Regions from separate parts of the Fictibacillus sp. NRS-1165 genome, predicted to be linked through region 2. Evidence: riboswitches for the same ligand, from Rfam matches in the RefSeq annotation. Region 2 holds a riboswitch; each other region holds the start of a gene.
What was found. Region 2 has a riboswitch for thiamine pyrophosphate ahead of thiD (bifunctional hydroxymethylpyrimidine kinase/phosphomethylpyrimidine kinase). Riboswitches for the same ligand answer to the same signal wherever they lie in the genome.

Region 1 (10,944 bases), on a different contig from region 2:
TACCGATTTTTTAAAGGTGATATTAAATTTACCCAAATTTATTATACTAGGTAAGTGGTTGTTTTGTCAAGCATTTTGGAACCGAAAATTTATAGATAAAGGAGAGGGGTTATGAACCAGTGGGAAACAGAATGGAAAAGAGAGCAGGAACGAGTCAATACGGTTGTTGATCAAGTAAAAAAGAAAATGAACGTTCTCGAGGCGCATCTTGGCGGTAAAAAAGAAGATGTAGTCGAGATCAGAAAAAACTTCTGGGAAGATGTGACCGTCAACTTTGACGATGCGCATGAAGCAGCAGAAACAGCAGCGAGCATTAAGCAGCAGGCGGAATTGCTGTCTGAATTAGAACGGAGCCATAAAAACGCTGAAGATCAGAGGAAAAGCCTTGTAAAACTGAGTGACTCCCCTTACTTCGGAAGAATAGATTTCAAAGAAAACAAGGATGCCAAGGCAGATCGGATTTATCTGGGCGTCGCTTCGTTTTATGATGAAAAAGCAGATGAATTTCTGGTGTATGACTGGAGGGCGCCGATCTCTAGTCTTTACTACGACCATTCGCTTGGCAGAGCGGAATATGAGGCGCCAGAGGGTATCGTTTCAGGAGAGATGGAGCTGAAAAGGCAATATATCATCCGAAATGCAGAAATCAAAAGCATGTTTGATACAGGAGTGACCATTGGAGATGAACTGCTGCAGGAGGTGCTGAGCAGGCAGGCGAACCCCCAGATGAAAAGCATCGTGGCGACGATCCAAAAAGAGCAGAACCAGATTATCCGCAATACGAAGGGTACTCTGCTTATTGTTCAGGGAGCTGCCGGATGCGGGAAAACTTCAGCGGCACTGCAGCGAGTCGCTTACCTCTTATATCGCTACAGAGAAACATTGACAGCCAATCAGATCGTGCTTTTTTCCCCGAACAATGTGTTTAACAGCTATGTCTCGAACGTTTTGCCAGAACTGGGGGAAGAGAACATGCTGCAGACGACGTTCCAGCAGTATGTGTATCACCATCTTGGCGATTCCTACGATCTTGAGGATCCATTGGAACAGATGGAGGCCGTACTTACCGGGGATGGCCAACCGGGCCACAAAGTCAGACTGGACAGTATCCGTTTTAAGGCTTCGCTGGATTTTATGAATTTGATCGAGGGGTATATATCTCATCTGCGCAAGGAGGATATGCTCTTTAAATCTGTAGTATTTCGAGGGAGAGTCTTAATCGCAGCTGATCAGATCAAAGAAAAGTTCTATTCTTACCCCTCTGCTGTTTCTATCCCGGACCGGATGAAACTTGTATCTGAATGGCTTGTGAGTGAGGTCAGGAAACTTGAAAAGACGGAGCGGAAGGAACCATGGGTCGAAGAAAAAATACAGCTTCTGGATAAAGAGGTCTATGTCAGGCTATATCAGAAGCTAAGGAAGAAAAAGCAATACACGGAAGATTCGTTTAATGATTTTGAACGGGAGCAGAGACTGTTGTCCGCTTATGTGGTCTCGAAAGCGTTCAAGCCGCTGAAAAAGCGGATCAAGGCTTTGACGTTCATTAATCTTAAGGCAATGTACATGAGGCTGTTTACTGGGGAAGGGCTGTCCTGGGAAAGGGAGGATAGTTATCTGCTTCCCGACAGCTGGAAAGAAATCTCCAGGCTGACTGCCAGAACCCTTGGTAATGGAGAGCTGTTATATGAAGATGCTACACCTTACCTATATTTGAAAGAACGGCTGGAAGGATTTCAGACCAATACGGCGGTTCGCCATGTTTTCGTCGATGAAGCCCAAGATTACTCCCCCTTTCAGTTCGCCTTCATTCAGCGCCTGTTTCCGCGCAGCAAAATGACCGTTTTGGGTGACCTTAACCAGTCCATTTATGCCCATTCCACGGGGGATGCGTTTCAGATGCTGTATGACCATTATGGAAAAGATCATACTGAACGCATCGTATTAACGAGAAGCTATCGTTCGACAAGACCGATTGTTGAATTTACACGGGAAATGCTTCACGAGAAAGATTCCATTATTCCTTTTAACCGGGATGGGGAAAAACCTGTGCTGAAACAGTTTGAAAAGAAAGAAGACCACGCACGTGCCCTTGCTGATACGATTCGAAACCTCCAGGATAGACAGGTGAAGACGATCGCTGTGATCTGCAAGACAGCGAAAGAATGTGAGGAAGCTTACGAAAGCCTGAAGGATCAGGTTGATATCGAACTCATGAAGAAAGATTCTTCGTCTTTTAAGCAAGGTGCACTGATTATTCCATCCTATCTGGCTAAAGGGATTGAATTTGATGCGGTTTTGGTGTTCGATGCCTCAAATTCACAGTACAGCAAAGAAAGTGAGCGCAGGCTTTTTTATACGGTGTGTACCCGTGCCATGCATGAGCTTTATTTGTTTTCGTGCGGAGAGGTGTCTGCATTCATCACAGAAGTTCCCGAGGATACATTCATAAGAGAAAATTAATGAAACAAAAAACACACCCTGTTTGGGTGTGTTAGTTTGTGGCTACGACTTTATAGCCAATCTCCTCAAGTTCGTGGATATTGTCGATATTTGTAACGCAGACGGAATCGTCATTCACTCTGCAAACAACTGCTTCATTTTCATGGCAGTTCTGCAAAGCTCCTAAAACAGAATCAAACTCTATTCCTTTTATCTCTTTTTGTCCAACTGACCAGGAACGCTGCCGGCTAACGTGATTGACTAACGAAACCATGACGGGACCACCTCCGTATGGGTTTATAAGTTTTATACCACAATTTTAGCATTATACTCCTGCAGTGGCAAAAAGAAATTTATTTGTAACATTTTATCTGTTTATAGCGAAAATTCTGTAAATCCTCAAGTGGCAAAGCCGTTTTTAACTTCCCGTTTAAGAATGAGAAAAATACAGCCTAAGTTCCGTTTGAAGAGGGTAAGTATCGTTAGTAGTAAACGGGAAGGGAGCTGTAAAAATGAAAGTATTAGTTGCAGGAGCAAACGGAACAACAGGGAGATTAATCCTTCAGGAACTAAATAAAGCAGGCAGGTCATGAAACAAGAGCGTTGATCAGAGAGAAAGAACAAGCTTCTGAACTGGAAAAGCTCGGGGCAGAAACCGTGCTTGCTGACTTGGAAGGCGATGTTTCAAAAGCCCTAAAATGCTGTGATGCGGTAATTTTCGCTGTGGGTTCCGGGTCGAAAACAGGTCCGGATAAAACGGCAGCTGTGGATCGGGATGGAGCGATCAATCTTATGGAAGAAGCGGAAAAACAAAACGTGCGAAGGTTTATCTTGCTGAGCAGTATGGGAGCGGGAACACCTGAGAAAGGACCGGAAGAGCTTCAGCACTATTTAGTGATGAAAGGGGAAGCCTAAGACCGGCTTGAATCCAGCAGGCTTCATTACACGATCGTCAGGCCGGGTGCCCTTACCAATGGCGAAGGCAACGGGCAAATCAGGGTCGGTGAGAATTTGGGAAGCGGGAGTATTGCACGAGCCGATGTGGCCAAAGTGATTGCAGCATCCCTGGATCTTGAGAATGCCAATCATAAAATCTTTGAAATTCTTGAAGGTGATCAGCAGGTAGCTGATGCGTTAAAATCACTGTAAACTCAAAATCAACGAGCGAAAGCCGGCTGTCATATCCGGCTTTTTTGTTGTAAAAAATTTATGATGAAAACTGAATACAGAGCAAGACAGCAAAGGCCCTTGAAAAAAAGCATAATGGAGCCAGACTTTTTGCACTGCTTTTCTAGAGGTTTTTTTGGTACAGTAATAATTAAGGCAATTGAAAGGGAGATGATGAAAATGAATCAACACCTGTATAAGCAGTTTGAAATGACAAGAGGATTATTTTTGAGAAATGTAAGCAATTTACCAGCTGAAATCGTTGATATACAGCCAGAAGGATTCAACAATACAATACACTGGCATATCGGACACGTATTGACGGTTACGGAGCAATTTCTTTTCGGTTTTCCCAAAAAATCAGCTCACCTGCCTGAAGACTACGTAGAATGGTTTGGCAACGGAACAAAGCCGGCTGATTGGAAGGAGACTGTTCCATCCGTTGAAGAACTGGTCAATCAGCTCCAGGAACAGCTCGTACGAATAAAAGATATCCCGGAGGAAGCGCTGGATGAAAAATTGAAAAAGCCGTTTCTCGGATTGGAATCATTCCGTGAGCTTGCAAACTTCGCTGTTTTTCATGAAACCAATCATCTAGGACAGCTGCATGCGATCAAACTCCTTGTTGAGCGAACAGTCGTGAAAAACTAATGAAACCCAGAGAGTCAAGAAGGCTCTCTGGGTTTTTTATGAGTTGAGTGCAAAAGTAAACAGAGCAAAAAAGTGATCAACAAGGCAAAATGTAATCATGAATGAATCACTGAATGCAGAAAATCGATATCATTTTTTATCTGTTCTTTCAGAAACCGATCTCTGCAGCGTAAATATTCATCCGTAAGCATGGCGATTTCCTTCATGAACAGCATAACTTCTGTTTTTTTTAACATAATGTAACCCTGCCCTGCGTTAGAATATTCGAATACTTCTTTCCACCTTATTCCTCATTTTGGGTCAAAATAAACTAATTTTTGCTAAATTTTTTGTTCGCTTCACAATTTTTTCAAGAAAATCACTCTTTTTAGGTATTATTTTTGTCATTGGTTATGAAAGAATGGAGTTGGAGAAGCATTTAAAACAGCAAGGCGGGGGAAATATGAGCTATCAACAGATAAAATGGATGATTCTATTGCTGCCCACTTTAACGATTGGAGTCTGGGAGTACGTGAGGCATACGATGCTTCTGCCCTATATCTCCATGGAACTAGGAAACTATCTGTCTCCTTTTATTGTATTTTGTGTCAGCGTTGTATTCCTTTCTCGATTATTTTCATTACTAGAAACGGTACAAGGAGAACTTAATGAGGAAAAAACAAAGAAAGCCGCACTTGAGGAAAGGGAAAAAGTTGCCCGGGAACTTCATGATGGGATTGCTCAATCTCTGTTTCTACTCTCTGTCAAGATGTCGAAACTGGAAAAGCAAGCTTCTTTGACCTCTCATCCTCAGTTTCAAAAGATTAAAAAGACGCTCCAGCACGTACATGATGATACAAGGCATGCGATCAACTCGCTTCGGTCTCATCCTGTATCTTCAGCCGTTGCTTGGACGGACACCATTCGCGGCTATCTCGAAGAGCTTAAGCAGGATTACCAGCTTGAAGTACATATGGTATGGGAAATCGATGAGTCAAAAATGAATGCAAAAGAAAAGATTGAACTCTATTCGTGCGTGAAAGAAGCGGTGCTCAATGCCGTAAAACATGGAAAAACGAATGAGCTCTGGATCCAGGCCCTCCCAGAGGGAGAAGGCTGGTCATGTGTGGTGAAAAACAAATGCAGCCCGTTCACTCTGGCTGAATCAGGCAAGGGATTCGGACTGCAAATCACTCAGGATAGAGCAAAGGCAATGGACTGGACATTTTATACTCTGAAAGAATATGAAATGTTTATTGCCGTTCTGCGGAAAGGGGGCATCAGCCATGAATACTCCTATTCGCATTCTGGTAGTTGATGATCACCTTCATGCGAGAGAAGGGATTTCAGATCTTCTGGAGGATTACAGCGAATTTCAAATTGTCGGTGAAGCAAGGAATGGCAAGGAAGCCATTGAGATGACAGGCAAACTGGACCCGGATCTAGTATTGATGGATATCTCCATGCCGCAAATGAACGGGCTGGAAGCGACCAAGTTTATCAAGCTGCATTATCCGGCAGTGAAGGTTGTAATGATGACCGTTTCAGATGAGATTACCGATTTATTTGAAGCGGTGAAGAGGGGAGCGCAAGGCTATTTGCTGAAAAACCTTCATTCGAGTGAATGGTACAGCTATTTAAGGGCATTCGCTCTGGATGAAGCACCGATGTCCAAAGAGATGGCGTTCAGAATCCTGCATGAGTTTACGAGGACAAAACAGGGGAAGGTAGTTTCTCCTCTCTCGAGCAGAGAGCAGGATGTGCTCCAGTTTGTGGCAAGAGGGGACTCTAACCGGGAGATTTCAGAAAAGCTCTATATCTCTGAGCATACTGTAAAAACTCATTTAAAGAATATATTGAGCAAGCTGCATCTCGAGAACCGTGTGCAGTTGACAAGTTATGCCTACAACAAAGGCTGGATTCAGCCGTAAAATAGGAGGAAAACGATGAAAAAGTACGGGATAATGATTTTTGCGCTGCTGTGTGTATTTGCTGCAGGCTGTTCTGCCGAGAAAAAAGAAAATCATAAAGATCATATGCAGGCTTCAGGTGCATCACAAAAGAATGATGAATTAAACTGGAAGGTAGATTCATTTGCCTACACCAATCAGAATAAGCAGCCGTACGGAAATGAAGATCTGAGAGGGAAAGTATGGCTCGCCAACTTTATTTTTACCAACTGTGAGACGGTCTGCCCACCTATGACTGCTCACATGTCCAAACTTCAGGACATGGCGAAGAAGGAACATCTGCCGGTTCAGTTCGTATCATTTTCGGTTGATCCAGAACGGGACACTCCAGCGGCTTTAATTAAATTCGCGAAAATGTATCATGCGGATTTTTCCAATTGGACGTTTTTGACCGGGTATAAAAAGGAAAACATTGAACAGCTAGCAAAAAACTCGTTTAAGATGGCCGTGTCGAGCGATCCGTCCTCCAATCAGTTTATCCACGGCGCAAGCCTTTTTCTCGTGAATAAAAAAGGAGTGATCGTCAAACGGTACGGCGGTGTACAGGATACCCCCTTTCAACAGATTATCAAGGATATGAAAAAACAAAACTCACTATAGCAAAAAGCCTCCCTGGCCGGGGGGGCTTTTTGCTTGTGCTCTTCATGCGGCAGGGCGGGAATCCGCCTCTGGTATTCCCGGCCGGTTCTTGAAACCTTATTCCAGTCCCTGTTGAAGAAATAGGCAATGCTTCCATAGGCCACACAGGCCATGGTGACCATCCTGAAAATAAAGATGTCAAAAAGGATGGTGACAAGAAGGGGATAGGTATCCTTTTCCTGAAAGGCGTAGCCATAATATTCACCCATGCCGATCGCTACCATGTCGTACACAAGGCCGAAAATAAAAATATACAACACATAGATAAGAACATATTCAAGAATGGAAGAATGGAGAGCGAATCCATCGACCACAAAGATACTGGTCATAAAATAAACGGCAAGTGTGCCGGATATAAAAGCTTCAAAGATATAAAAAAAGGAAACAGGGCTTCTAAACAGGTTTTTTCCAAGAAAAGACCTGAAATGGATGACGCAGTCGATAAATGCTTTCTGCCAGCGGATCCGCTGTTTGAACAGATCCCAAATGTTTTCGGGGAGTTCGGTATAGCAAACAGCGTCGGGAATAAAGGTCACCTTTTTATCCTTTTGACCAGCGATATGGCGCTGAATTTTTAATGTAATGTCAATGTCTTCTCCAATCGTTGCGCGGTAGCCTCCGACACTGAGAAGGACCTTTTTCCTGAAAATACCGAATGCACCAGAAATAATGGAAAGGGCTCCTAACCTGGCATGTGACACTTTTGTAATATAAAAAGCACGCAGGAAATCTAGAGCCTGAGCGCGAATGAGCAGGTTCGTTCCACGCAATGTCAGCCCTGAGAACGGATTCTTCATTTTGGTCTGGAGAACATGTACCATGCCGCCGGCAGCCACGACATTTTGTTCTTCGAATGTTTCATTGATGGCAGGCAGTGAATGGTCAGTCATGATGGTATCCGCATCCAAAGTGACATCAAGCTCATTGCTTGAATATTCAATGCCTGCATTGAGCGCGTCCGCTTTTCCGCCGTTCATTTTATCCAGCACATAAATATTTGGATAGAGCTCAGACTGATAAAACTGGATCGCTCGTTTATGTTTTAACTGGCTCAGAGGAATCCTTGTACTTGTCTTCAGCTGCAGGTGTTCATCCAGTTTTCCGAGGGTGTCATCCGTGGATCCGTCATTGATATAAATAATTTCAAATTTTCATGTTTTCAACGGATGTCGTAATGATTTTCTCCTCATTGAAGCAAGGGATAAGAACACTGACACTTTTTTCAAATATCGGTTTTGGCCGATACCGTCTTTTTCTTTTATGAAAAAAGGGAAGGCAGTTGAAGGAGTGAAGGATTGGAAAAGCGATTGAAAGACAGAAGAAAAATAATACTGCATATTTCACTGTAGTAAACCTCCTTTTGTTCAAATTGTTATATTAGTATAAAGTATTTCATGGCAATTTCTCCTTTTCAACGGATGAGTAATAAGTCTTACTTTTCAGTGAATTGAAAGCCTATACATAAATTTCCGGCCATCCGCTTACGGTGATAAACAACCCATGCCAAAAGTCTGATTGTGGAACAAGCAAAGAGAAGTTAACATTTACTCTGAAAACAAAATATGTTTTCTGCTAGGGGAGCCCGTCAGACGGGCTGAGAGAAGAGAGGAACAGCTCTTTGACCCTTTGAACCTGATCTGGGTTATACCAGCGTAGGGAAGTAGGTGCCGAAGTCAAGTATATTTTTGTATATTTTTCTTTGCCTATCCTATCGGGTTCTTCTTACTAGAACCCGTTTTTTTTTATGCTGTGTGTAACTTTGGACTCAATTTAAAAAATCGAGGAGGAAGTTGCATGAACGTACAAAAAGAAAACGATGTTTTATTGAAATCACAGTTTCCAAACAGCACGAAAATTTATGAAACAGGATCAAGTCCGGACATCAGTGTGCCGATGAGAAGCGTCAGCCTGGCGGATACACAGAAGACTGGAGGAGCCGAAGAGAATCCGCCAGTCATTCTGTATGATACAAGCGGTCCTTACACCGACCCCGAATATGAGGCAGATGTAGAAAAGGGTCTGCCCTTAATTAGAAAAAAGTGGGTGGAAGACCGGAACGATACAGAGCAATATGAAGGCCGTTCCGTTAAACCGGAGGACAATGGCTACAGGAAACAGGCTCAGACCGCAAATGTGTTTCCGATTCGTCCTTTTAAGCCGATGCGGGCTAAAGAGGGAGGAAACGTGACACAGATGCATTATGCGAAAAAAGGGATAATTACGCCTGAAATGGAATTCATTGCGATTAGGGAAGGGCTTGATTCTGATTTTGTCAGAAGTGAAGTGGCTAGCGGCAGGGCCATTATTCCCGCCAACATCAATCATCTCGAGCTGGAACCGATGATCATCGGGCGAAACTTTCATGTGAAGATCAACGCTAACATTGGAAACTCAGCTGTTACTTCTTCCATCGAGGAGGAGGTCGAAAAAATGACATGGGCTACTTATTGGGGAGCGGACACGATTATGGATCTGTCCACAGGCAAGGACATTCATACAACAAGAGAGTGGATCATCAGGAATTCTCCGGTTCCTGTAGGCACTGTTCCAATCTATCAGGCGCTCGAAAAGGTGAATGGGATCGCGGAGGATCTAACTTGGGAGGTCTATCGGGATACCCTTATTGAACAGGCGGAGCAGGGTGTGGACTATTTTACGATCCATGCCGGCGTTTTGCTTCGGTATGTGCCGCTGACGATCAATCGCATTACAGGTATCGTTTCACGGGGCGGTTCCATTATGGCACAATGGTGCCTTGCATATCATCAGGAAAACTTTTTATATACTCATTTCGAGGAGATTTGTGAGATCTGTAAAGCATATGATATCTCCATCTCTCTGGGTGATGGTTTACGGCCTGGCTCGATTGCAGATGCCAATGACGAAGCGCAGTTTGCGGAGCTGGAAACTTTAGGGGAACTTACAAAGATCGCCTGGAAATATGACGTACAGGTCATGATCGAAGGGCCAGGACATGTACCGATGCATCAAATCAAGGAAAATGTAGATAAGCAAATGGAGATTTGCCAGGAAGCGCCCTTCTATACGTTAGGGCCGTTGACGACCGATATCGCCCCTGGATATGATCACATCACCTCGGCGATCGGGGCAGCGATGATCGGATGGTTCGGAACGGCGATGCTTTGCTATGTGACACCAAAGGAACATTTGGGACTGCCGAATAAAGATGATGTAAGGGAAGGGGTCATCGCGTATAAGATCGCTGCCCACGCAGCAGACTTGGCCAAAGGGCATCCAAGAGCATTGAAGAGAGATAATGCCCTTTCAAAAGCCAGATTCGAATTCAGATGGGAGGACCAGTTCAATCTTTCCCTGGATCCTGAAAAAGCAAGGGGATATCATGATGAGACTCTTCCTGCGGAAGGAGCAAAAACCGCTCATTTCTGCTCCATGTGCGGACCAAAATTCTGTTCCATGAGAATTTCGCATGATCTGAGAAATATGTCTGCACAGGAACTTACCGGCACTGAAAAAGAAATGAAGGAAGGGATGCGGGAAAAGGCGAAGGAATTTCAGGACAAAGGCTCGAACCTTTATTCATGAGCAGAATAGCAGCACTTCTTGAAAAGATTGCACTGCTGGAAAAGCAGCTGCAGGAGATTCAAAAAAGATGCCCTCATGTGTTTCTGGAAACCTCTCACTCCGATGAACGGATCTGTATGAGATGCAGCTATACCGAAAAAATTGTGTACCGGTTCCCAGAAGAAAACGACGCGGGGCCAGGAACTCAAATAAAAGAACTTCTCTTGGGCAATGATAATGGCAAAGGAAGAATGAGGGAGGAATAGGTAATGGGTACGAATTGGCTGCAGACCGCATTGAACTGGACAGAGCAAAGAGTAGGGCAGGCTTCTGATGGGTTCAGGGAGATACTCGGAAAGCTTAAGAACCAGCCAGCGATGTTGGTGACAGACCTGGCGACATTTATTATGCTTCATCCTGAAACACATAAAAAGCGGAGCGAACTGCTCGGAATCACGTATTGCACGTATTCATTAAATCTTGGCGATGTAGATCTTCTTCTTGAGACAAAGGAGGGACTGGATCAAAAGGTTCTGGAATGCCGCGTGAGCGAAAA
Region 2 (10,944 bases):
CGCTTTCTGCCTGTTACTCGTTCTTTTTTTGGCTTCCTGCAGCAGTATGGGAGAAAGCACTTCAGAGAAGGCATCTGAAGGAGGAAGCTCTTCCATCGCCATGAAAAAGGATAGGTCAGAAACTAAAAAGTCTGATACCCAAAAGCAAAAGATGATCTACACGAGTCAGATTACGATAACGGTTCAAAACTTTAAGAAGGCCCGGAGCGATGTGGAACAGCTGCAAACAAGATGGGCGGCTACATCGTTGAAAGCGAAACCTTATCAGAAGAAGGAGGGCATAGCGGAGGTTATTTAAAAGTAAGGATTCCACAGGATCGTTTTTTTGCGTTTACACGTAAAGCCAGGGCATTAAGCACGGGCAGTCCTGAAGAGGTGATCAACGGTCGAGACGTTACAGAGGAATATACAGACCTGGAAGTACGGCTGAAAGCAAAGCGGCTCGTCCGAACCCGTTTGGAAAACTTTATGAAAAATGCAGAAAAAACAGAGGACCTCCTTCACATTTCAAAGGAACTTGCTGGTATGCAGGAACAAATCGAAAAGATTCAGGGCAGAAATGAACTTTTTAAACAATCAAAGCGAACTTTCAACGGTAACGGTTCATTTTGAGGTGAAGAATGAAGGCACAGACAATAAACAGCTGAATACGTGGGCCAAAGCCAAGGCTTTATTGAAAGAGACATGGAATGGAATGCTTCATGCGGTTTCTTATCTCATTATTGCTCTTATCGGATTATCACCGGGATCATTCTCTTAGCGGCACAGGGGTATGGGTTTACTCAAAAAGAAAAAAGCGTGCAAAAAAAGAAACCAAACCAGTAAAAGGTCTGGTTTCTTATCCTAGAAATTTAATGTATTCATCGGTTAATTTCATAAAGAGTTTTTCATCCCGTTTTTCCAGGGCTTCATCTATTTGTTGTTTATAACGTTTCATCTGATGGGCGTGCAGCGACTCATCAAGGATCATCTGAGCAACCATATTAAAAGCGAACGGGTCATTTTTCTTCTGAAGCTTATATTTCACAAGATCGTTCATGTCTTTATTATACGATGTGTTGTCTTTCATGCTCTATTCCTCCTTGAATTTTTTTGCAAAAGCTTGTAGGATTGAAAGCTGATGCGTTTATGGGTTTTTACTAGTATACTTATCAATACAGATAATAGCAACTATTTAATTCTGAAAATTTAGATTTACCCACTATTCCTCTCAAAGTTTAAATCATCCATAACTTCATCAACGGAATGGAATTTTTTGCTGTCCAGCTGTTCACCGCCTTCCATATCAAATACTCTTAATTGGAAAACATCTTCTGTAGGGATATATTTGACTTCAACAGGGTTCGTGTAATTTTTTGAGAAACGGCCTTCGGATTGTGAATGGCTGTAAACATCTTCAGGGTTCTGTTTTAATTGCTCTAGTTTTTCTCTTATATTCATTGGCGTTCTCTCCCTCCACGTTTTCTATCGGGTGTTATATAAATAATGCCCGTATCCATCTGTTTTTAAACACAGCAGCCCAACTTTTCGACAAATCCTATCCTCCGTTTGACGCTTCAGCCGCTGTCATATAGGATAGAAGTAACATCATACATCGTAAACCACTAGGGGAGCTTTGATTTAAAGCTGAGAAAAGATATCTTTGACCCTTTGAACCTGATCCGGTTAAAACCGGCGGAGGGAAGTGGCTTAAACCAAAATGAGCATACACTTCGTTTAAGCCGCCTTCTCTTCTGGAAGGCGGCTTTTTACCGCTCAAAGGGGTCCTGGTCCAGCTGCATGCATGTGGACTAGGCTGAAAACAAGCTTCATAAGTGGTGAAAGGAGTTCTTGACTTATGCTGAATACACCAAAAGCATTGACGATAGCAGGTTCAGATTCAGGAGGCGGTGCCGGCATCCAGGCAGATTTAAAGACTTTTCAGGAATTGGGGGCTTATGGCATGTCTGTCATTACAGCCATTACCGCTCAAAATACATTAGGTGTTCAAGAGATCCATCCTGTGCCTGTTGAAATGGTCATGAAACAGTTAAAAAGTATTGAAGACGACCTGCGTCCCGAGGCACTCAAAACAGGTATGCTTTTCAGTGCGGAAATTATAGAAGCAGTTGCAGCGCATATACGGAAGCATGGCTGGAAAAACGTCGTTGTAGATCCCGTAATGATTGCAAAAGGAGGAGCAGATCTTCTCCAGGAGGATGCAGTAGAAGCATTGAAAAAACATCTAATTCCACTGGCCACGATCCTGACTCCGAATATTCCTGAAGCGGAGCGATTAACAGGTAAAAGCATCTGCTCCAGGAAAGGCAGAGAGGATGCGGCCAAACTATTGCATGAATTAGGAGCGCGTATGATCGTGATTAAAGGCGGCCATCTCACTCTTGATAAAGCACCCGTTGATTTGTTCTACGATGGCGAGCATATGCATGAGCTGCAAGGGAGAAGAGTTGACACCCCCCAGACGCACGGAACAGGGTGCACGTTTGCCGCTGCAATAGCCGCTGAACTGGCACTGGGCAAGACGCCTTTACATGCGGTTCATACAGCAAAAACGTTTATTCAGGAAGCGATCAGTCATCCGCTCCATATTGGAAGCGGCCATGGACCGACTAACCATTGGGCATACAGGAGGAATCAAGCATGAACGAATTACGTCACCTTTTACAGGAGATCAGAAACCAAAAACCGTTGGTTCATCACATCACGAACCAGGTGACGATGAACTTTTTAGCGAACGGTATCCTTGCATCTGGCGGCAGCCCGATGATGGCTCATCACTATGAAGAAGCGGAAGAAGCTGTCATGGCTGCTGACGCACTGGTTTTGAACATTGGAACAATCGACCCGAGCCTGGTGAAAGCGATGGTGATCGCAGGAAAAAAGGCGAAGCAACTGGGTGTTCCTGTCATATTGGATCCCGTTGGGGCAGGATTGAGCAGGCTAAGGAAAGATGCGGTCCAAGAGCTGGTTGAACAGGTTTCTCCTGATGTTATTAGCGGGAACGCTGCGGAAATCGCATTCTTGATGGAAGGAGAGTGGGGCGGAAAAGGAGTTGACGGCGATTTGTCAGGAAACCATGAAGAGCTTGCACTGCATGCGGCCGCCAAGTTCGGCTCGGTCATTGCCATTACAGGGGAAAGAGATGTGGTGAGTGATGGCAAGGAACGCATAACCATTACCGGGGGACATGAAATTCTATCTTATGTCACTGGAACAGGCTGTTTTTCAACTTCTCTTATCGGTTTATTTTTGGCCAAATCATTGGAAACGAGCCTCTCGTCCTGTCAGAGAGCCGCGGGTGCCTTGTCGATGCTTGGAATCTGTGCCGAACGTGCACAAGCTGTATCAGCAGGCCCAGGTTCTTTTCAAACGGCATTGCTGGATGAACTGTTTCGATTGAAACCTGAAGATTTAAAGACAGCGGGAAGGTGGAGTTTAGGAGGTATACAGGGTGGAAAATGATAATCTAAAACAACGGATGAAGGTTTATTTTATTATGGGAAGCTTGAATTGCAAAGAGGCTCCTGAGCTTGTTTTGGAGAAAGCGCTAAAGGGTGGAGTCACGCTGTTTCAATACCGGGAGAAAGGAGAAGGTTGTCTTTCTTCTGCAGACAAAAAGGAATTGGCCCTTCGGTTGCAAAAAATTTGCCGGAAAAACCACGTTCCTTTTATTGTGAATGATGATCTTGATCTCATGATCAGTCTGAACGCGGATGGACTGCATGTAGGGCAGGAGGATGGAGACATCAGAGAGATACGCAGACGGATTCCTGATAAAATTCTTGGAGTTTCTGTTCATAATGCAGAAGAAGCACAAACGGCCGTGCAGATCGGGGCTGATTATTTGGGAGTCGGCCCTATTTACGCTACAAGTACAAAGCTGGATACCCGTGATGTCATGGGTTTTTCAGTAGTGAAAGAATTGAGGGCAAAAGGAATTACAGCTCCAATTGTGGGTATTGGCGGCATTAAAGAAGAAAATGCATTTGACGTTGTTGAAGCCGGGGCAGACGGAGTTTCTGTCATAACTGCCATCAGCCATCATGAGGATCCCGAGAGAGCGGCAAGAGGATTGCTGCAGCAGGTGGAGGAGGCATACAAAGAAAGACTCGTTTAGGAAAAAGGATGGGCACCGAATAAAGAATTTCTTCGTACAATACAAGAGTACGAAAGAAAGAGGTGCCACAATGAAAAAAAGAAATAAGACATGGGTCTATTCTGAAATGGTCCTGCTGTCCGTGGGTTTTTTGCTTGCTCTTTGGAATGGCATGTACATTAACAGCCCTGCCTTGTTGTTCGGAATCCTAGCGGCGGTATTCTTGTTTCGGGCCATCGAACGATATTATTTTAAATTTAAAGCAGAGTTTTTTTTCAATACAGTTATGGTGGTCATCTTTATCGTACTGGCCGCTATACCTCTGATGAAATAACAGAAGCATGAGCTTCTGTTATTTTTTTGTTTAACATTTGAAAAGTTTGACAAAGATAAGCCTATCGTAATAAGATAATTTTACGTAAAATAAAATTTTTAAGTGAGGTGAACCAGTGAAAAAGAAGGCATCCATCGAAGAGACTTATCTTGTAACGCTGCCTGAGCAGGCTGCCGCGTTGCTTCATCCCATTCGTTCCGAGCTGCTGAGTGCTCTAAAAGATCCGGCTTCAGCCACAGAAATAGCAAAACAGCTTAATGAGACTCCGCAGAAGATTAATTACCATCTTAAAGCTCTCGAGAAAGTAGGCCTTGTTTTCAGGGCAGGAACGAGGAATGTGAGAAATTTGGTAGAAGTATTGTATCAAGCGGTTGCTAAAACATTAATTTTTTCTGATTCACTAGGGCTATCACCGGAAGCTTCACAAAAATTAAAAGATCAGCATGCGTTGGCCCATGTTCTATCCCTAACGGAAACGATGAAGAAAGATGCGCTTCAGCTTATGGAGAGAGCAGAGGATCAGCAAATTCCGAGCGCCGTTCTGCAATCGACGGTTTCCTTATCGAATGAAGAGGAGCGCAACCAGTTCATCAATGAATATTTCTCACTGCTTCAACAGCTTGTTGGTAAATATCAATCCGGAAAGAAAGAGCAAGGCGAAGACTTTCAAGTGTCTATCGCTGTTTATCCAAAACCTGAGGGAGGAATTGAAGGATGAATGAAGTAAAAAAGCACCCTTCCATCGCCTGGGAAAAGAGCAGTAAGCCGGCTGGCCGAGAGGAAAAGGTTATTGCTTTAAAGGAGAAGCGGGCTGAAAGGGAAGATTCCGGGCAAGAAGAACTTAAGACTGAAATCTCGATTGAAAATGAAGAAAAAAAACCGGCAAAAGTGATTTATATTACGTCCGGATTTGGAAAAATAGCATCAGCTGGCGCGGCTTCAACCCCGATCTGCCAAGCTGCATAATCATTCAATAGGAGGAATATAAAAATGAATTTAGTCCCAATGGTAGTAGAAACAACCAACCGCGGGGAGCGTTCCTACGACATTTATTCCAGGCTTTTGAAAGACCGTATTATCATTATTGGAAGTGCTATTGATGATAATGTAGCCAATTCGGTTGTAGCTCAGCTGCTGTTTCTCGCTGCTGAAGATCCGGATAAAGATATTTCCATCTATATTAATTCTCCAGGAGGATCGGTTACCGCTGGATTGGCCATCTATGACACCATGCAGTTTATCAAGCCTGCTGTTTCCACCATCTGCATCGGTATGGCTGCTTCCATGGGTGCCATTCTTCTGGTTGGGGGGGCAGAGGGCAAGCGGTTTGCCTTGCCGAACGCAGAGGTCATGATCCATCAGCCGCTTGGAGGAACACAAGGTCAGGCGGCAGACATGATCATACATGCCAAACGGATTATTCAAACGAGGGAAATTCTGAATAAGATCATTTCAGACCGTTCAGGACAGCCCCTTGAGCGGGTGGAAAAAGACACTGACCGTGATTACTTCATGACAGCTGAACAAGCGAAGGAATACGGAATTATCAACAAAATCATCGAAAAGTTATAAACCGTTTTCCTCAAAAGAAAGAGCGCTGGCGCTCTTTCTTCTTTTTTGTTTGTAAAAATCCGTAAAAGAATGATAATCTTTAACATTATAAACCAATTAGAGAAAGAAGGATTTTTCATGGGTGCTGTTTCTGTACAAAAAGAAGTCTCCACGTCAGCAACGATTTACAAGGTTCTTTTTGCAATCAGCTTCGTGCATTTGTTAAACGATGCAATGCAGGCGGTTATTCCGGCTATTTTTCCTATTCTGGAGAAGTCTATGAATCTGTCTTTTACTCAGCTGGGGTGGATCGCATTTGCACTGAACATTACTTCCTCTGTTATGCAGCCTGTTGTTGGATGGTACACGGACAGGACGACATCACCGTTTTTGCTGCCGTTTGGGATGGCTTCAAGCTTGATTGGAATGATTGGCATTGCCTTTTCCAGTAACATTGCGTACATATTGCTATCGGTTACCCTGATTGGACTTGGGTCAGCCGTCTTCCATCCGGAAGGTTCACGTGTTGCCTATATGGCTGCTGGAAAGCGGAGGGGTCTCGCCCAATCCATCTATCAGGTGGGGGGCAACACAGGGAATTCCTTAGCCCCCGTCATGACAGCGCTTGTCTTTGTTCCTTTCGGCCAGTTTGGAGCCATATGGTTTACATCGGCTGCAGCCATGGCCATCATCGTCTTGGTTTTTGTATCTGGATGGTACCGGGCCCGTCTCGAAAATTTCCCCAGGGTTACGAAACAGTCGGCGAAGAAAGCCGCAAATCCAAAGCGGAAGAAACAAATTGCCTTTGCTGTTTGTCTGCTTGTATTTCTTGTTTTTGCACGATCCTGGTACTTCTCGGGAATTTCTAACTTCTATCAGTTTTATCTGATCGACGATTATGGCCTTTCTATCCGCCATGCGCAGTATTATATTTTTGTTTTTCTGGCAGCCGGGGTTCTTGGAACATTTTTTGGAGGTCCTCTTGCTGACCGGCTTGGGAAGAGGAACATGATCTTCTGGTCGATGCTGGGTTCTGCTCCCCTAGCCCTTGTTCTGCCGCACGTTGGTTTATTTTGGATCTATCCCCTATTTTTTCTCCTTGGGTTTATTTTGATGACAAGTTTTTCAGTGACTGTTGTCTATGCTCAGGAACTGCTTCCCGGAAGAATCGGCATGGTTTCCGGTCTGATCGTTGGGCTTGCTTTTGGGATGGGAGCACTAGTTCCGTTATTCTCGGCAACCTGGCAGATGCTTTCAGTGTCCGGTTTATTATGGTGATGATCAGTTTCTTTCCGATCGCCGGTGTACTTACGTTTCTGCTGCCGGGCGACCAGACCGTAAAAGCATGGGAGCAGGAAGCTGAGTTATGAAAACACCAACCAGCTTCAACATTAAAAAGCCGGCTCGCGCAGTAATCTGCCAGAGCCGGCTTTGTTTAAATCGTAATTAGCGTTCACCTTCGGGAGGATTCAGTTTTCTCTCGGATGACGAAGTGTTTTTCGTATCTTCTTTGTGTCTTTCCTCATTTTTTTCATCTTTTATATCCTCTAATGGAAGATCATCCGCGGGCATGACGAGCTGATCCCGTTCCAATTGTTTTTCCTGGCTCCGTTTAAACGCATTATCTTTGTCGTTTCGATCCAGCAATTCCTTTTGCTTTTTTTGGCTATCCATTGTGTGATTCTCTCCTTTGAAATGAGTCTGTACAGTACTATAGCCTTTCTCATAATTTTGAAACCTGCATGGAAAAAGGGAGAAAGGAACACTGCCAAGAACATAAAATTTAAACATGCTGTATATTAACATTTGACAAACGGATAATGTGCCGTAAAATAAGGGTAAACGTTTACATTCTGAAAAGTAAAAAGGTTCTACCTCGTCAGATACGTAAACGTTTACCTACTAACTTGAAGAAGTTATTTCTACATAAATAAAAGGAGTGGAACGGAATGAAGGTAACCATCTGGAATGAAAACCGTCATGAAAAAAATAATCCGGCCGTGCGTGCAGTATATCCGGAAGGAATTCATGGCGCTATCCGGCAATTTTTATCAAATGCAGGGGTGGACGCTGAAACGGCAACACTTGATCAGCCAGAACATGGATTAAACCAGCAGGTTCTTGATGAGACTGATGTTCTTGTCTGGTGGGGACACCTTGCCCACGGCGAAGTGAAAGAAGAAATAGTAGAACGTGTCTATCAGCGGGTTCTGGATGGTATGGGACTCATCGTCCTTCACTCTGGGCACTTCTCAAAGATCTTTAAAAAATTGATGGGTACTTCATGTGACTTAAAATGGCGTGAAGCGGATGAAAAGGAGCGGCTTTGGGTCGTTGATCCATCCCATCCGATTGCATCAGGAATCGGAGAATACATTGAACTCCCGCAAGAAGAAATGTATGGAGAGCATTTTGACATCCCGGCTCCAGATGAACTCGTATTCGTCAGCTGGTTTGAAGGAGGAGAGGTTTTCCGGAGCGGGTGCACCTACAAACGCGGAAAAGGAAAAATCTTTTACTTCCGCCCCGGGCACGAAACGTACCCCACCTATCATAATGCTGATGTACAAAAGGTTATATTAAATGCCGTTCAATGGGCAAAACCGGCAGGAAGCGATAAACCGGTATATGGAAACGCTAAACCGCTTGAAGCAATTGCTGCCAATCAAAAATAAGAGGAGTGGAAGACAGGATGATTAAAGTAGGAGTCATTGGATGTGGAAGCATCGCTCAGCACAGACATTTACCAGAGTACAAAAATAATACACAAACAATCATTGCGGCAGTTTGTGACATTAATCATGAGAGAGCAGATCATATTGCCAAAGAATACGGCGCAAAAGCGTATTATTCATATGAAGATCTCCTTAATGACCCTGAGGTTGAAGCCGTCAGTGTTTGTACACCGAATTTCCTTCATGCCCCCATTTCCATTGCTGCATTGAACAGCGGTAAACATGTTTTATGTGAGAAGCCAATGGCAACTTCCCTGGAGGAAGCCGAACAAATGATTCTGGCCAGTGAGAAGAATGGGAAAAAATTAATGATTGCTCATAATCAGCGCTTTGTCCGGTCTCATGAGAAAGCGAAAGAACTGATTGCTGCTGGGGATTTAGGCAGAATCTACAGCTTTAGAACTGCATTCGGGCATCCCGGACCTGAAACCTGGAGTGCAGATGGAACGGACAGCTGGTTTTTCAAAAAAGAAAAAGCATTCATCGGAGCTATGGGAGACCTTGGTGTTCATAAAACAGATTTACTCCGGTTCATTCTAGGAGAAGAAATCGATGAAGTAGCAGCTTTTGTGGAAACGTCTTCAAAGAAAAACGCCACGGTGGATGATACAGCGGTATGTATTTTAAAAACAGCAAACGGCGTGATCGGAACACTGGCGGCGAGCTGGTCCTATGTGTCGAAGGAGGACAACTCCACCATTATCTATGGTGAGAAAGGCATTCTGCGTCTGGAGGAGAGCCCGGAATATTCATTGATCGCTCAATACAAAGACGGCTCTACAGTCAATTATTCTCTCGGCCAGATTCAAACCAATGATTCCGGCGGTCAAAATGATTCGCGTGTCATTTCGAGATTTGCAGAGTGCATCCTTAAGGATACCGAACCTGCTGTTTCCGGAGAAGAAGGAAAACGGTCTCTCGCAGTTATTATCGGTGCATTAAAAGCAAGCGAAACGAAAAAGACGGTAAGTCTGAAAAACGAGGTGCTGGCATGAATTTGCTTAAAGTAGGCTTGATTGGTGTCGGAGGAATCGCTGAAGGAAGGCATATTCCAGCCATTCAAAATTTAGCTGAAAAAGCAGTGATTACGGGAGTAAGCGATATAAATGTTCATCGCGCACAACAAATGGCAGAGAAGTATGATATTCCGTCAGTTTACGGGAACTATCATGAGATGCTTCCTCATATTGATGCGGTGATCATATCCACGCCTAACAAGTTTCATGCAGAAATTGCGGTAGCCGCACTAAAGGCTGGTGTCCACGTTTTATGTGAAAAACCGATGGCGCTTTCAACTGAGGAATGCGACAGGATGATTCAGGCTTCAAAAGAATCAGGTAAAATCCTTTCCATCGCTTACCATTATCGTTTTATGAAAAATGCACAAGCTGCCAAAAAGGTGATGATCGAAGGAGAGATCGGTGAACCACTTGTGATCAGAACCCAAGGGCTAAGAAGAAGAAAAGTTCCCGGCTGGGGCGTCTTTACTAACAAAGAGCTGCAGGGAGGGGGGAGTTTAATCGATTATGGCTGCCATCTGCTGGATTTGTCTTTATGGCTCATGGGCAATCCTGTTCCGGTAGAAGTCATGGGGTCTCAGTATAACCTGTTAAGCCGGACGCCTGATCAGGTAAACTTATGGGGTAAATTTGACCATGAATCGTTTGATGTGGACGACCACGTAACAGGCTATATCCGTTTTGAAAACGGAGCCTCTCTATTATTGGAAACTTCTTGGTCTGCGAATATCAAGGATGATGTGGAAAATGTCAGCATATCTGGTGAAAAAGGCGGGCTGGATGTTTTTCCTTTTCATTTAAATCAAGCCAAACACGGTATGCTTCTTAATTCCGATGCATCTTTTATACCCGGGGATGAAAATCCTGGAAACCCACAGGCGGAAAATTTTGTGGACAGTTGTCTTGGCCTTGCTGAGCAAGTGGTCAAGCCTGAGGAGGCGAGAATGGTCTCCATGCTGATCGAAGCAATCTATGAGAGCAGCCTTACGGGGAGCAGCGTTAAACTTAATCATAGAAAGGAAGTGGAGACTCAATGAAATTAGGAGTTTTTACAGTATTATTTTCAGAGATGCCATTTGAACAAATGCTCGATCATGTAAAGAGAGCCGGTGTGAAAGCGGTAGAGATCGGGACTGGCAATTACCCGGGAAACGCACATTGCAACCTGGATGAACTTTTGGATAGTGAAGAGAAACGAAAGAATTTTCT
Region 3 (9,815 bases), on a different contig from region 2:
TATTGTGACACATGAATCCGACCTTAGCCCAGGGCTTGCCAACCGGCTATCACTTCCCTTCGCAAAGAAGGTATGTACAACCTTTCCCGAAACCGCTGACCAGCTCCCAAACGGTAAAGCAGTATATGCGGGTGCAGTGATCCGTACAGATCTGCATAAAGGGAACGCAGCAAATGGGAGGGCTTTTTGCGGTTTTACTTCCCGCAAGCCGATTATCCTGATTATGGGCGGGAGCCTCGGATCAAAAAAAATAAACGAGTCTGTACGATTAAGCCTGGATGCCCTGCTCCCCCGATATCAAATTGTTCATCTATGCGGGAAAGGGCAGATGGATGGTTCAATCAGAAGAAACGGCTATGTTCAGTTTGAGTATGTAACAGATGAACTTCCTGATCTCCTTGCGGCCACTCACTTTGTTGTTTCAAGAGCAGGATCAAATTCAATTTTTGAGTTCTTATCACTCAGAAAACCAATGCTTCTTATCCCCCTTTCCAAAGAAGCCAGCCGCGGGGATCAGATCGAGAATGCCCAATCATTTGAAAAGCAGGGATTCTGCAAGGTACTTTTTGAAGAGGAGCTGACCGCTGACTCTCTTTGTGACAGTATCGAAAAGCTTGATGAGATGAAGGGAGCCTACATCAGCCGAATGGAAAAAAGCCGGCTGAATAATGCATTGGATCAGCTGTTTTCCCTCATTAAAGAAGAAGCGAAAGGATAACTTAAACCGATCGGGCGGAGGAAAAGAGAAATGAAAAAGCTTGCCCTATGATTAGGTGCAAGCTTTTTTATTTTGGGCTTGGACAGATTTCTGAAATGCTTGGATCAAAACCCGTCGTTATATGTCGAGTGTAAATAGATCGATAATAAAAAAATTGGCCAAGAAAAATTTATGGACAACAAGGCCATTTGTCTTACTATATCAAGTAAATTCCCACTGCATCTCCGCCTCGCCCTGCCTTTTCTATCCCGCTCGATTTTCTAATGTTCAAATCTTAACGATTCGTTATATGGAGGGATCCATTTCTCCCTGCACAAATCTGTCTCAAACCCTCCAGTGCGTCCTGTTTATCCAGGCCTTGCGCAGATATGCAGCATAACCCGGCAATTCCGCGAAGCTTGCTCATGCTGAGTATGCTTTTGGCGTTCATCTGGCAGTTATCAAATTCAAAATAGATCTGGCATTCCTCGTACTCATTCGCTTTATGAACGAGCTTGTTAATGGTCGCTGAATTCATTTTTTCCTGCAAAAAGCAGTATGTCTTCATGGCCTTTCACTCCTATTCTTTACCCCTAACATTTTAATCCACAATCATTAAGCACATGTTAAGCAGGTTTGGCTTTTGTGCACACGAATGAGGATATGCGGCAGAAATCGTCTTTATGTGAATAAGAATGAATTTAGGAAAAAAGAAGGGATTAACCGATGAAGGATTTTTCAAGGATATGAAGAAGCTTTCCCCCGCTTTCTCTAACTTCTATCTCTTCAAAACCCATTTTGGACCAAAAGGAAAGGGCCGGAACATTCCCGCTAAGCACCCCCAGCCTCAGGCATATTTTCTTGTTCTTCTTCATCTCTTCTTCGCAAACCAAATATATTTCCTTGGCTAGCCCCTGTTTTTGAAAAGCGCTGTGTACCATTAAAAAACCGAGCCATGGTTTGTGGTCTTTCGGATTATGCAGCAGATACTCAAGAATAGCTGCGTTCCTGCCGCCTGTATGAATCAAATACCGTGTCCTCGGCGATCCCTCAAGATCTTTAAGCTCCTCTTCCACCTGTTCAATTGTCACTTTGCTTGTACCGTAAAACAGCTTATTGTAAAACGGATTGGTGTTCATGATCTCAAGCTCGTCCGAAGCTTTTTCCAGGCCGCTCTTGTCCCATTCCAACACGACGTCTGCCCCCTTTTTGATCTAAGATCATCATAACCTGCAATGATTTTTCATTAAAGAAAAAACGCACTCCCTGTAATGGAGTGCGCCTTCCTGTTATTTGTTCTCTTTCATGTTTTTGGCTTCCGCAATGTCTCCCTGATTGGCGATCGGATCAGCAAACGTTCCTTTTGGAATATCCGCTTTTCCTTTTCGCTGTTCAGCGTTTTGCTTGCGGATTTTTTCATTGTTAGCCATAACGGCACCTCCTCTTTGATTATTACCCTAACCATTAACGAGGCATCTATTCTTCTATTTCTCAAAATTAATAAAAGCGTTCTTTGGATCTTCCTTCTTTTTGATCATTTTGGATTCAAAGAGCCAATCCGAAACCTGTTTCCATGAACCCAAGTCCTGATAGCCAAATGGCTTCTTCCCGCTGTCCATTAACGGCAAAAGAGTCTGGAGGCTTTTCTTTTCAACGTTTTCATCCAGTGGAAACTCTTTATTTTCATGCTTGAATAAGACATTCAGCGCCTGATCCGGATGATCGTGTACATCCTTTTGACCTTTTGCCAGGGCATTCCAAAACTTCTGGTAAAGCTTTCGGTTCTTTTTCAGCCCGTCTTCACTGGAAACTAGAACGAGCTCATAGTAATCCGGAACGCCGTACTTTACAGGATCTATAGACCGCACCGCATGACCCTCTTTATTAAGGAGAATCTTTTCATGGTTAATGTAACCGCCAGATATTCCGTCCACTTTATGAGCAGCCATCGCGGGGATGATATCCCAGCCTACATCCGTCATCTTCACTTTTTCAGGATTGCCGCCATCCTGTTTCACCATCGTCTTCACCATCGCTTCATTAATGGGAATTGAAGGATAGCCTACATTTTTCCCTTCCAGATCCTTAGGTGAACGGATCGGACTGTTTTTAGAGACCATCAAATGGTTTAATGGATGCCTGACCAGTGCTCCCAAGGAAACGATGGGAATGTCTTCTGACCTGGAAAGGACGACCTGCGGCTGATAGGTTAACGCAAGGTCAGTCCGTCCAGCAGCCACAAGCTTTAACGGATCGTTTGTTTCGGCAGGCATCTTCACGTCCACCTCGATGCCTTCATTTTTAAAGTACCCTTTTTCAATCGCATCATATATTCCGGCATGCACCGCATTTGGATACCAGTCGAGCATGATGCTCACTTTTTTAAGGTTTCCTTTTGCCTCTTGATTCGGCGTGTCCGCGGATGAACACGCATTTAACAGGAAAAGCAGGCAGCCGGCGATAAGAAGGCTGCTTCGTTTAATCCATACGTTCATTTCATACATCCTTTCTGTTCTCTTTCCATTTAAACATTCTTTTTTCTGCGAGTGCAGCGGCACCGAACAAACACATCCCGAGCAATGTTAATAAAAAAATAGCAGAAAATACTCCTGCAGCGTTCAAGCTTCCTGACATCCTTCTTGAATAGTACCCAAGTCCCTCGCTGGCACCTAGCCATTCACCGATTGTAGCACCCACCACGGAAAATACAGCGGCTAGTTTTATCCCGGACATGAATGATGGGAGCGCCATCGGGAGCTGCACCTTTTTAAAGATCTGCCATCTTTTTGCTCCCATGGAACGCAGCAGATCAACATAGTCTTTGTCATGACGGTTCAATCCGTCATATGTGCTGACGACGATTGGGAAGAAGGCGATCAGCACGGTAACCGCCACTTTACTCCAGATGCTGTAGCCGAACCAGAGCACAAAGATTGGAGAAAGTGCAATGATCGGTATCGTCTGTGAGATCAGAACCGCCGGATAGACCATTTTTTCTACGGATTTTACAAAGAACATCGCAACAGCAAGCGAAACACCTGCAACAGCTGCGATTAAAAAACCGAGGATGGTTTCTTTAAGTGTTGCCCAGCAATGGTCCAGCAGAACCTCCCTGTTTTCATACAGCGACACGAGAATGCCTGAAGGAGGCGGCAAAATAAAGGAGGGGATTCGGTCAGTCCTGACAAGCCATTCCCATAGTACAAGCAAGACGGCAGCCGCGGCCAAAAACAAATAATAATCTTTAAATAATCGTTTCATGCTGTTCATTTGTAATTCTGCTCTCCAATATATTGATCAAGCCTGCCATCTCATTTGTTAAGACCGCACTTCTTGGCCTCGGAAGCTTGACCTCTAACTCTTCTGTTTCACCAGTTGGATGCAGCACGATGATCCGGTCGCTTAAAAAAACCGCTTCATGAAGATCATGAGTGACCAAAAGGATCGTTTTGTTCAAATCCTTCCACAGGGAAGAGATCCATTGGTGCATTTCCTTTTTTGTCATCGCGTCCAGTGCACCAAATGGTTCATCAAGAAGAAGCACTTCTTTTCCCGTCAGCAAGGTTCGAAGAAAGGCGATCCTCTGGCGCATCCCCCCTGAAAGTTCATGCGGAAAAGCGTTACGGTAATCCCACAGTCCTACTTTTTTCAACCATGATTTCGCCTCTTCTGCTTTTTGACTCTTTTGCTGCTGAATCTCTGGAGCAAGAAGAAGATTTTCCATGACCGTACGCCAGGGAAGAAGCAGATCCTTTTGAGGCATGTATCCCGCTGCTCCCGGAAAGACAGGCTTGTCCTGTACGAGGATCTCTCCCGTGGAGGGCTGGTCCAGTCCGCAGGCAAGCTTGAGCAAAGTGCTTTTGCCGGTTCCGCTTTTGCCGATGATCGAAACAAATTCTCCGGCCGCTGCTGCAAAATTGATGTCGTTCAGAAGCGGGGAGATTTGTCTTTGCTGAGTAAAGGAATAAAATACATTCTTAAAGATCAGTGACATAAAAACTCTCCTTCAATGTGGCGATTACACCGGCCATTCATGACCGTAATACACCATATCCCAAAACATGAATTCAAAGCGCGAGGTGGTTAGGAAATGCTCCTCGAGCACTGTCAATTCCTGTTCTGTCATACCTTCAGCCAACCGGTTCAGTTTATGGATGAGCCACTGTGCAAGCCCGCCAAATTCCTCTGACGCATACATCTCAATCCATTGGGCATAAGGATGGTCTTCGAGGCTTCCTGCTTCCCTCTTTAAAGCCGATCCAATCTCATGGTAGCTCCACATACATGGCAGCAGGCAGGAGATAAGCTCCGCAAGTGTTCCGTGCTGGGAGGCGTTCAGCATATAGCGGGTGTACGCAAGGTTAATCGGAGTGGCCTTTTCTTCCTCCAGCTCCTCGGACTGTATGCCAATGTCACTGCAATACGCGCGGTGGAGATCCATCTCGGTATTCAAGGTTTCATGAAGCAGGCTTGAAAACCAGGTCATCGTCTCGGCATCCTTCGCTTTTATTGCCCCAAACGCAAAGAGCTTGGCATAGTCTTTTAAATAGACATAGTCCTGTTTCATATAATAGGCAAAGCGTTCCTTAGGCAGTGATCCGTCTTTAATGCCCTGTACAAACGGATGAAGATGAGTGTGTTTCCAAACGGGTTCCACGCTTTTATACAATCGTTCAGTAAATGGCTCTTGCTTCAGCTTCGTCATGTGTATTGCTCCTTTCTATATTGCACCACTTTGCGATAAACCCCGCGAGAACCTTTGAGTGTTCCAACAGCTGATGAAGCTCCACCTTTTCGTCCACAGCGTGAGCATCATCCAGCTTGCCGGGGCCATAAATAACAGCAGGTATTCCAGCGGCTCCAAGCCAACCTGCATCGGTAACGGTTGATGACATTGAAACAACCGCTTTCCGCTTGGAGACCGTTTGATGCTGTTCCTTCAGTACCGCCAAAGCTTCATGAGTGTGATCAACGTCCAGTGCAGGAAAAACTTCTCCTCACTCCTCAATCATGGATTTTCCTCCCCACTTAAACAGAGGAGGATTGTTTTTCATCCATGGATCGGCCATGGCAACAGCAAGGATGTGCTCCTCAATTTCCTTCGCGACCTCTTCATAGGTCTCATTCGGGTAAAAGTGAACAGTAATCCACAGCCGGCATTCATCAGCGATAAACGCCGCATTTCTTCCTCCTTCAATGACGGACGGATTAATGGTCGTACTGCCCATAGGGAATTCCGGGTACGATTTAGTGACTGCCCAGTGCCGTTCAAGTTCCTGCAGCCCTTCAATCACCTTTGCCATTTTTTCAATGGCACTCGCACCGTTTATTCCGCCTCCGGCATGGATCATCCGCGAACGGAGCCCATCGTGATAGGTCTCTTTGCTCTTAATGGTGATCCACCCTGTGATGACTCTTCCTTGGCCATGAATCTCAAGATTCGATGTGTCGGCGACAATCGCAAAATCAGCTTTCATGCCCCGGTCTACACATGACTTGGTTCCTGCTTCTCCTGCTTCTTCACCTGTCACCGATTGAAAGAAGATGTCCCCTTTCAGCTTAATCCCAAGCTCTTGAAGAAGCTGAAGGGCAAACAGAGATGAGGCCATGCCTCCCTTCATATCTGAAGTTCCGCGTCCATAGAGCAGCCCTTCCTCTTCTGTGAGGACAAAAGGGGGATACTTCCATGACGCTTCATCACCGACAGCTACAACATCCATATGTCCATTAAGGAGCAGGCTTTGATATTCCTCTGATCTTTCTCCTTGCTTTGCTCCCGCGACGATTCGGTCCCCGGGAAACAGCTCCCATTCCTCTGTCTCAAATCCCAGGTTAAGGAGTACGTCTTTAACATAGCTCTGTGCCTCTTCTGTATTCCTCGCAGGTGGACTGACCGTCTCGAATGCAACGAGAGTTCGTAAATTATTTCGGTGCCTGGCACCAAGCATTACATACTTGCGGCGGGTGCCTGGCACCCAACATATACAAAAAAGCCGCCTTCATAAGAGAAGGCGGCTGAGCTTTCAGCTGGGGTCCGATTAATCAGCTTTTTCATTCAGCCTGCTTCCCTCCGCTGGCATGATCCAGATCAGGTTCCAAGGGTCTAGAACACAAAGGTTCAGTCTCAGCCTTTCAGCCCCCCTAGCAGATTTCTATTCCATTATCCTATTAAACTGTAGTACAGATTTTTTGCTTCTGTTATATCTTTCGTGCCATGAATGAGTACGCGTCCGTCTTTAAAAAACACAAGCCTCTGTTCTTCATCACTGCTATATGAAAGCAGATATGGATTCTGCTCGATTCTTCCGCCAAGCCGCGATAAAGACAGTGACAGCTCCTCCAAATCTCTTTCCCCTTTTTCCGAAGGACGGATCTGGACAGTGTTTCTTCCGCACAGGACCGCTGTCTTCGTCTGATTTTCCGGATCAAGATGCGGATAGTGGGCGTGCTCGCCACAGGAAGGGCAATCCGCTTTCTTCAGCTTTTGCACATCCATCGCCAAGTAATGATTGTTCCACATATCAAAGGAGACCAGCTTGTTCCGTAGAGAAGTGGTATTGCCCGTCAATAGCTTCATCGCTTCAGCTGTTTGGTGGGCGACTACCATCTGCACCACAGGTGCGATAATTCCTGCTGTATCACACGTTGCACCGCCCATAGGCACCTTCTCAAGCAAACAGCTAAGACAAGGCGTCTCACCCGGCAAAATCACATAGCTTAAACCATAGCTTCCGACACAGGCGCCGTAAATCCATGGAATTTTTCTTTCCTGTGAGATGTCGTTGATCAGTAAACGTGTATCAAAATTATCTGTCGCATCAATCAAAAGATCTGCAAATTCCGCCAGTTCCCGCAGTTCTTCCACACCTGCATCCAGTACAAGACTTTCAACATGAATATCGGAATTCACCTGCTCCAGCCGTTCTCTTGCAGCAACGGCTTTGGGCATCCTGTACTTTGCATCTTCTTCGCTGAAAAGCTGCTGGCGCTGTAGGTTGCTCCATTCCACGTAGTCACGGTCAGCGATCGTAATCCTGCCTACGCCCGCACGGGCAAGTATTTCGGCATTGCCTGTTCCGAGCGCTCCAGCCCCTATAATCACAACGTGTTTATCTGACAGCTGATCCTGCCCTTCTTCTCCGATAGGCTCGAATAATATCTGCCTGGAGTAGCGATCATTCATTAAATACTCATTCCCTCCAGCGGACTGCTTGCCGATGCATACCTTTTCTTTGGAATTCTTCCCGCCTCATATCCGAGACGGCCGGCCTCAATGGCGAGCTTCATCGCCTGAGCCATTTTTACCGGATCATCTGCTCCAGATACCGCAGAATTGAGCAATACTCCGTCAGCGCCAAGTTCCATAGCGGCTGCCGCGTCAGCTGGTGATCCGATGCCGGCATCCACAATAACCGGAATATTGGCCTGCTCAATAATGAGGCTGATGTTTAACGGATTGATGATTCCTAGGCCAGAACCAATCGGTGAAGCTCCAGGCATTATGGCATGTACGCCAAGCTCCTCTAATTTTTGTGCAAGAATGACATCATCTGAAGCATAAGGCAAGACCGTAAACCCTTCTTCCAACAGCATTTCTGACGCTCTTAATGTTTCAAGCGGATCCGGCAGAAGAGTCTTGAAATCTCCTATTACTTCTACCTTTATCATATCACATAACCCTGAAGCTTTTGCTAGCTTTGCAATTCTAACCGCTTCTTCGGCCGTTTTAGCTCCAGCCGTGTTCGGCAGCAGCGTAAAATTCTCTGCATCCAGTTTTTCTAAAAAATTCGGCTGATCAGGATCAAAAATATTCATCCTTCTTACGGCAAACGTAAGGATCTCAGTACCTGAAACCTTAACTGCCTCTTTTTGAATATCAAAATCAGGAAATTTTCCTGTCCCCAGCAGCAATCTGGAGCTAAACTCATAGTTTCCAACTTTCAGCATGTCTTCATCCTCCTCCTACAAAATGAACAATTTCTACCTTATCACCATTAGCTAAGCGTGTTTCAGCGTGCTGGCTTTTATCGAGGATCTCCTGGTTCAGTTCAACGATCGCCCCTCTTCCGGCAAGCTTCAGCTCCACCAGAAGTTCCTCAATGGTCCTGGCCTGGTCGATATCCAGCGATGCACCGTTAACAATCAACTTCATGAAAGCTCATCCTCTCATTTTTTTCATAAGGCAAAGCGGTCAGGAGCAAATTCTCTTAAAGTCTCTTCCTGCAGCTTTCCTTCCAGCAGTTCTGCCATCCAGCGCCCGGTCAGCGGACTGAGTAAGATCCCATTGCGAAAATGGCCCGCTGCAATGTACAGATCTTTATGGTAGGGATGTTTTCCCATGTACGGGAGACCATCCGGAGTTTGCGGCCTGAACCCTGTCCAGGCTTTCTCCCACTCGCCGTGTAAAATACCGGGAAGGACAGCACTCGCTTTCGAAAGCAGCTCTAAAACTCCCTTTGCCCTAACTTTTCTGTCGTAGGTACCAGTTTCCATCGTTGCACCTACGACCAATCTGCCGCCTCGTTTTGGTACGAGGTAGCATTCATCAGCTATTACCGTTGATGTGATGACCGGCTCTAAAAACGACAATGAAAGACATTCTCCCTTCACCGGGAACATCGGCATATGCAATCCGGACTGAACCGCCAGCTTGCCTGTCCAGACACCTGATGCCAGTACCACCTTTTCTCCGTAATACATGCCTGCGCTCGTTTGAACGCCTATTCCTGACTGGCTAAAATCGAATCCGGCCACTTCCGTAAAATCTATAAAAACTGCCCCGAGCCTTGAGGCTGACTCAGCAAATGCTCTCGTCAATTGCACAGGATTGACCTGGCCATCTTTCGGTAGATACATGGCACCAGCTACTCTGTCTGATAGCCTCGGCTCCATTTTTAACAGTTCAGGTCCGGCAACCCAATGTGCAGGCTGTCCATTGTTATTGTGAAAATCGATCAGCCGCTTCAATCTTAAGACTTCACTTTCATCACCCGCAGCTTTAAACAATCCTTTGTCGATAAACTCTATATCGATCCCGCAAATTTCCTTCAGTTCTCTGCTTAATTCTGGGAACAGAATTCGGCTTTCACGTGCCATCGTGTAGAGCGGTCCTGCCTCA

Region 1: linked by a shared signal. The riboswitch ahead of thiC (phosphomethylpyrimidine synthase ThiC) and the one ahead of thiD (bifunctional hydroxymethylpyrimidine kinase/phosphomethylpyrimidine kinase) in region 2 are both predicted to bind thiamine pyrophosphate.
Region 3: linked by a shared signal. The riboswitch ahead of ABHN01_RS06870 (acetylornithine deacetylase) and the one ahead of thiD (bifunctional hydroxymethylpyrimidine kinase/phosphomethylpyrimidine kinase) in region 2 are both predicted to bind thiamine pyrophosphate.

The regions. Positions count from the first base shown of each region.
Region 1 covers NZ_JBDPNU010000003.1:129-11,072, reverse strand. Annotated here, with positions in the region: gene helD (RNA polymerase recycling motor HelD) at 112-2,460, shown strand; gene ABHN01_RS01010 (hypothetical protein) at 2,492-2,713, opposite strand; partial or broken gene ABHN01_RS01005 (SDR family oxidoreductase) at 3,043-3,450, shown strand; gene ABHN01_RS01000 (hypothetical protein) at 3,451-3,588, shown strand; gene ABHN01_RS00995 (DinB family protein) at 3,787-4,257, shown strand; gene ABHN01_RS00990 (hypothetical protein) at 4,353-4,493, opposite strand; gene ABHN01_RS00985 (sensor histidine kinase) at 4,700-5,554, shown strand; gene ABHN01_RS00980 (response regulator) at 5,523-6,167, shown strand; gene ABHN01_RS00975 (SCO family protein) at 6,183-6,806, shown strand; gene ABHN01_RS00970 (glycosyltransferase family 2 protein) at 6,764-7,984, opposite strand; TPP riboswitch at 8,410-8,521, shown strand; gene thiC (phosphomethylpyrimidine synthase ThiC) at 8,640-10,409, shown strand; gene ABHN01_RS00960 (hypothetical protein) at 10,406-10,654, shown strand; gene ABHN01_RS00955 (hypothetical protein) at 10,658-10,944, shown strand, end outside.
Region 2 covers NZ_JBDPNU010000004.1:31,205-42,148, forward strand. Annotated here, with positions in the region: gene ABHN01_RS01350 (hypothetical protein) at 1-298, shown strand, start outside; gene ABHN01_RS01355 (DUF4349 domain-containing protein) at 232-612, shown strand; gene ABHN01_RS01360 (DUF4349 domain-containing protein) at 560-760, shown strand; gene ABHN01_RS01365 (IDEAL domain-containing protein) at 839-1,069, opposite strand; gene ABHN01_RS01370 (hypothetical protein) at 1,195-1,440, opposite strand; TPP riboswitch at 1,597-1,700, shown strand; gene thiD (bifunctional hydroxymethylpyrimidine kinase/phosphomethylpyrimidine kinase) at 1,838-2,644, shown strand; gene thiM (hydroxyethylthiazole kinase) at 2,641-3,462, shown strand; gene thiE (thiamine phosphate synthase) at 3,479-4,117, shown strand; gene ABHN01_RS01390 (hypothetical protein) at 4,188-4,430, shown strand; gene ABHN01_RS01395 (winged helix-turn-helix domain-containing protein) at 4,546-5,148, shown strand; gene ABHN01_RS01400 (hypothetical protein) at 5,145-5,396, shown strand; gene clpP (ATP-dependent Clp endopeptidase proteolytic subunit ClpP) at 5,421-6,002, shown strand; partial or broken gene ABHN01_RS01410 (MFS transporter) at 6,120-7,351, shown strand; gene ABHN01_RS01415 (hypothetical protein) at 7,428-7,655, opposite strand; gene ABHN01_RS01420 (ThuA domain-containing protein) at 7,931-8,656, shown strand; gene ABHN01_RS01425 (Gfo/Idh/MocA family protein) at 8,674-9,711, shown strand; gene ABHN01_RS01430 (Gfo/Idh/MocA family protein) at 9,708-10,772, shown strand; gene ABHN01_RS01435 (sugar phosphate isomerase/epimerase family protein) at 10,769-10,944, shown strand, end outside.
Region 3 covers NZ_JBDPNU010000018.1:16,047-25,861, reverse strand. Annotated here, with positions in the region: gene ABHN01_RS06910 (undecaprenyldiphospho-muramoylpentapeptide beta-N-acetylglucosaminyltransferase) at 1-718, shown strand, start outside; gene ABHN01_RS06905 (HPr family phosphocarrier protein) at 993-1,265, opposite strand; gene ABHN01_RS06900 (GNAT family N-acetyltransferase) at 1,417-1,890, opposite strand; gene ABHN01_RS06895 (hypothetical protein) at 1,987-2,127, opposite strand; gene ABHN01_RS06890 (ABC transporter substrate-binding protein) at 2,182-3,192, opposite strand; gene ABHN01_RS06885 (ABC transporter permease) at 3,194-3,967, opposite strand; gene ABHN01_RS06880 (ABC transporter ATP-binding protein) at 3,942-4,691, opposite strand; gene tenA (thiaminase II) at 4,716-5,402, opposite strand; partial or broken gene ABHN01_RS06870 (acetylornithine deacetylase) at 5,371-6,645, opposite strand; TPP riboswitch at 6,746-6,850, opposite strand; gene ABHN01_RS06865 (thiazole biosynthesis adenylyltransferase ThiF) at 6,858-7,880, opposite strand; gene ABHN01_RS06860 (thiazole synthase) at 7,880-8,644, opposite strand; gene thiS (sulfur carrier protein ThiS) at 8,649-8,849, opposite strand; gene thiO (glycine oxidase ThiO) at 8,873-9,815, opposite strand, start outside.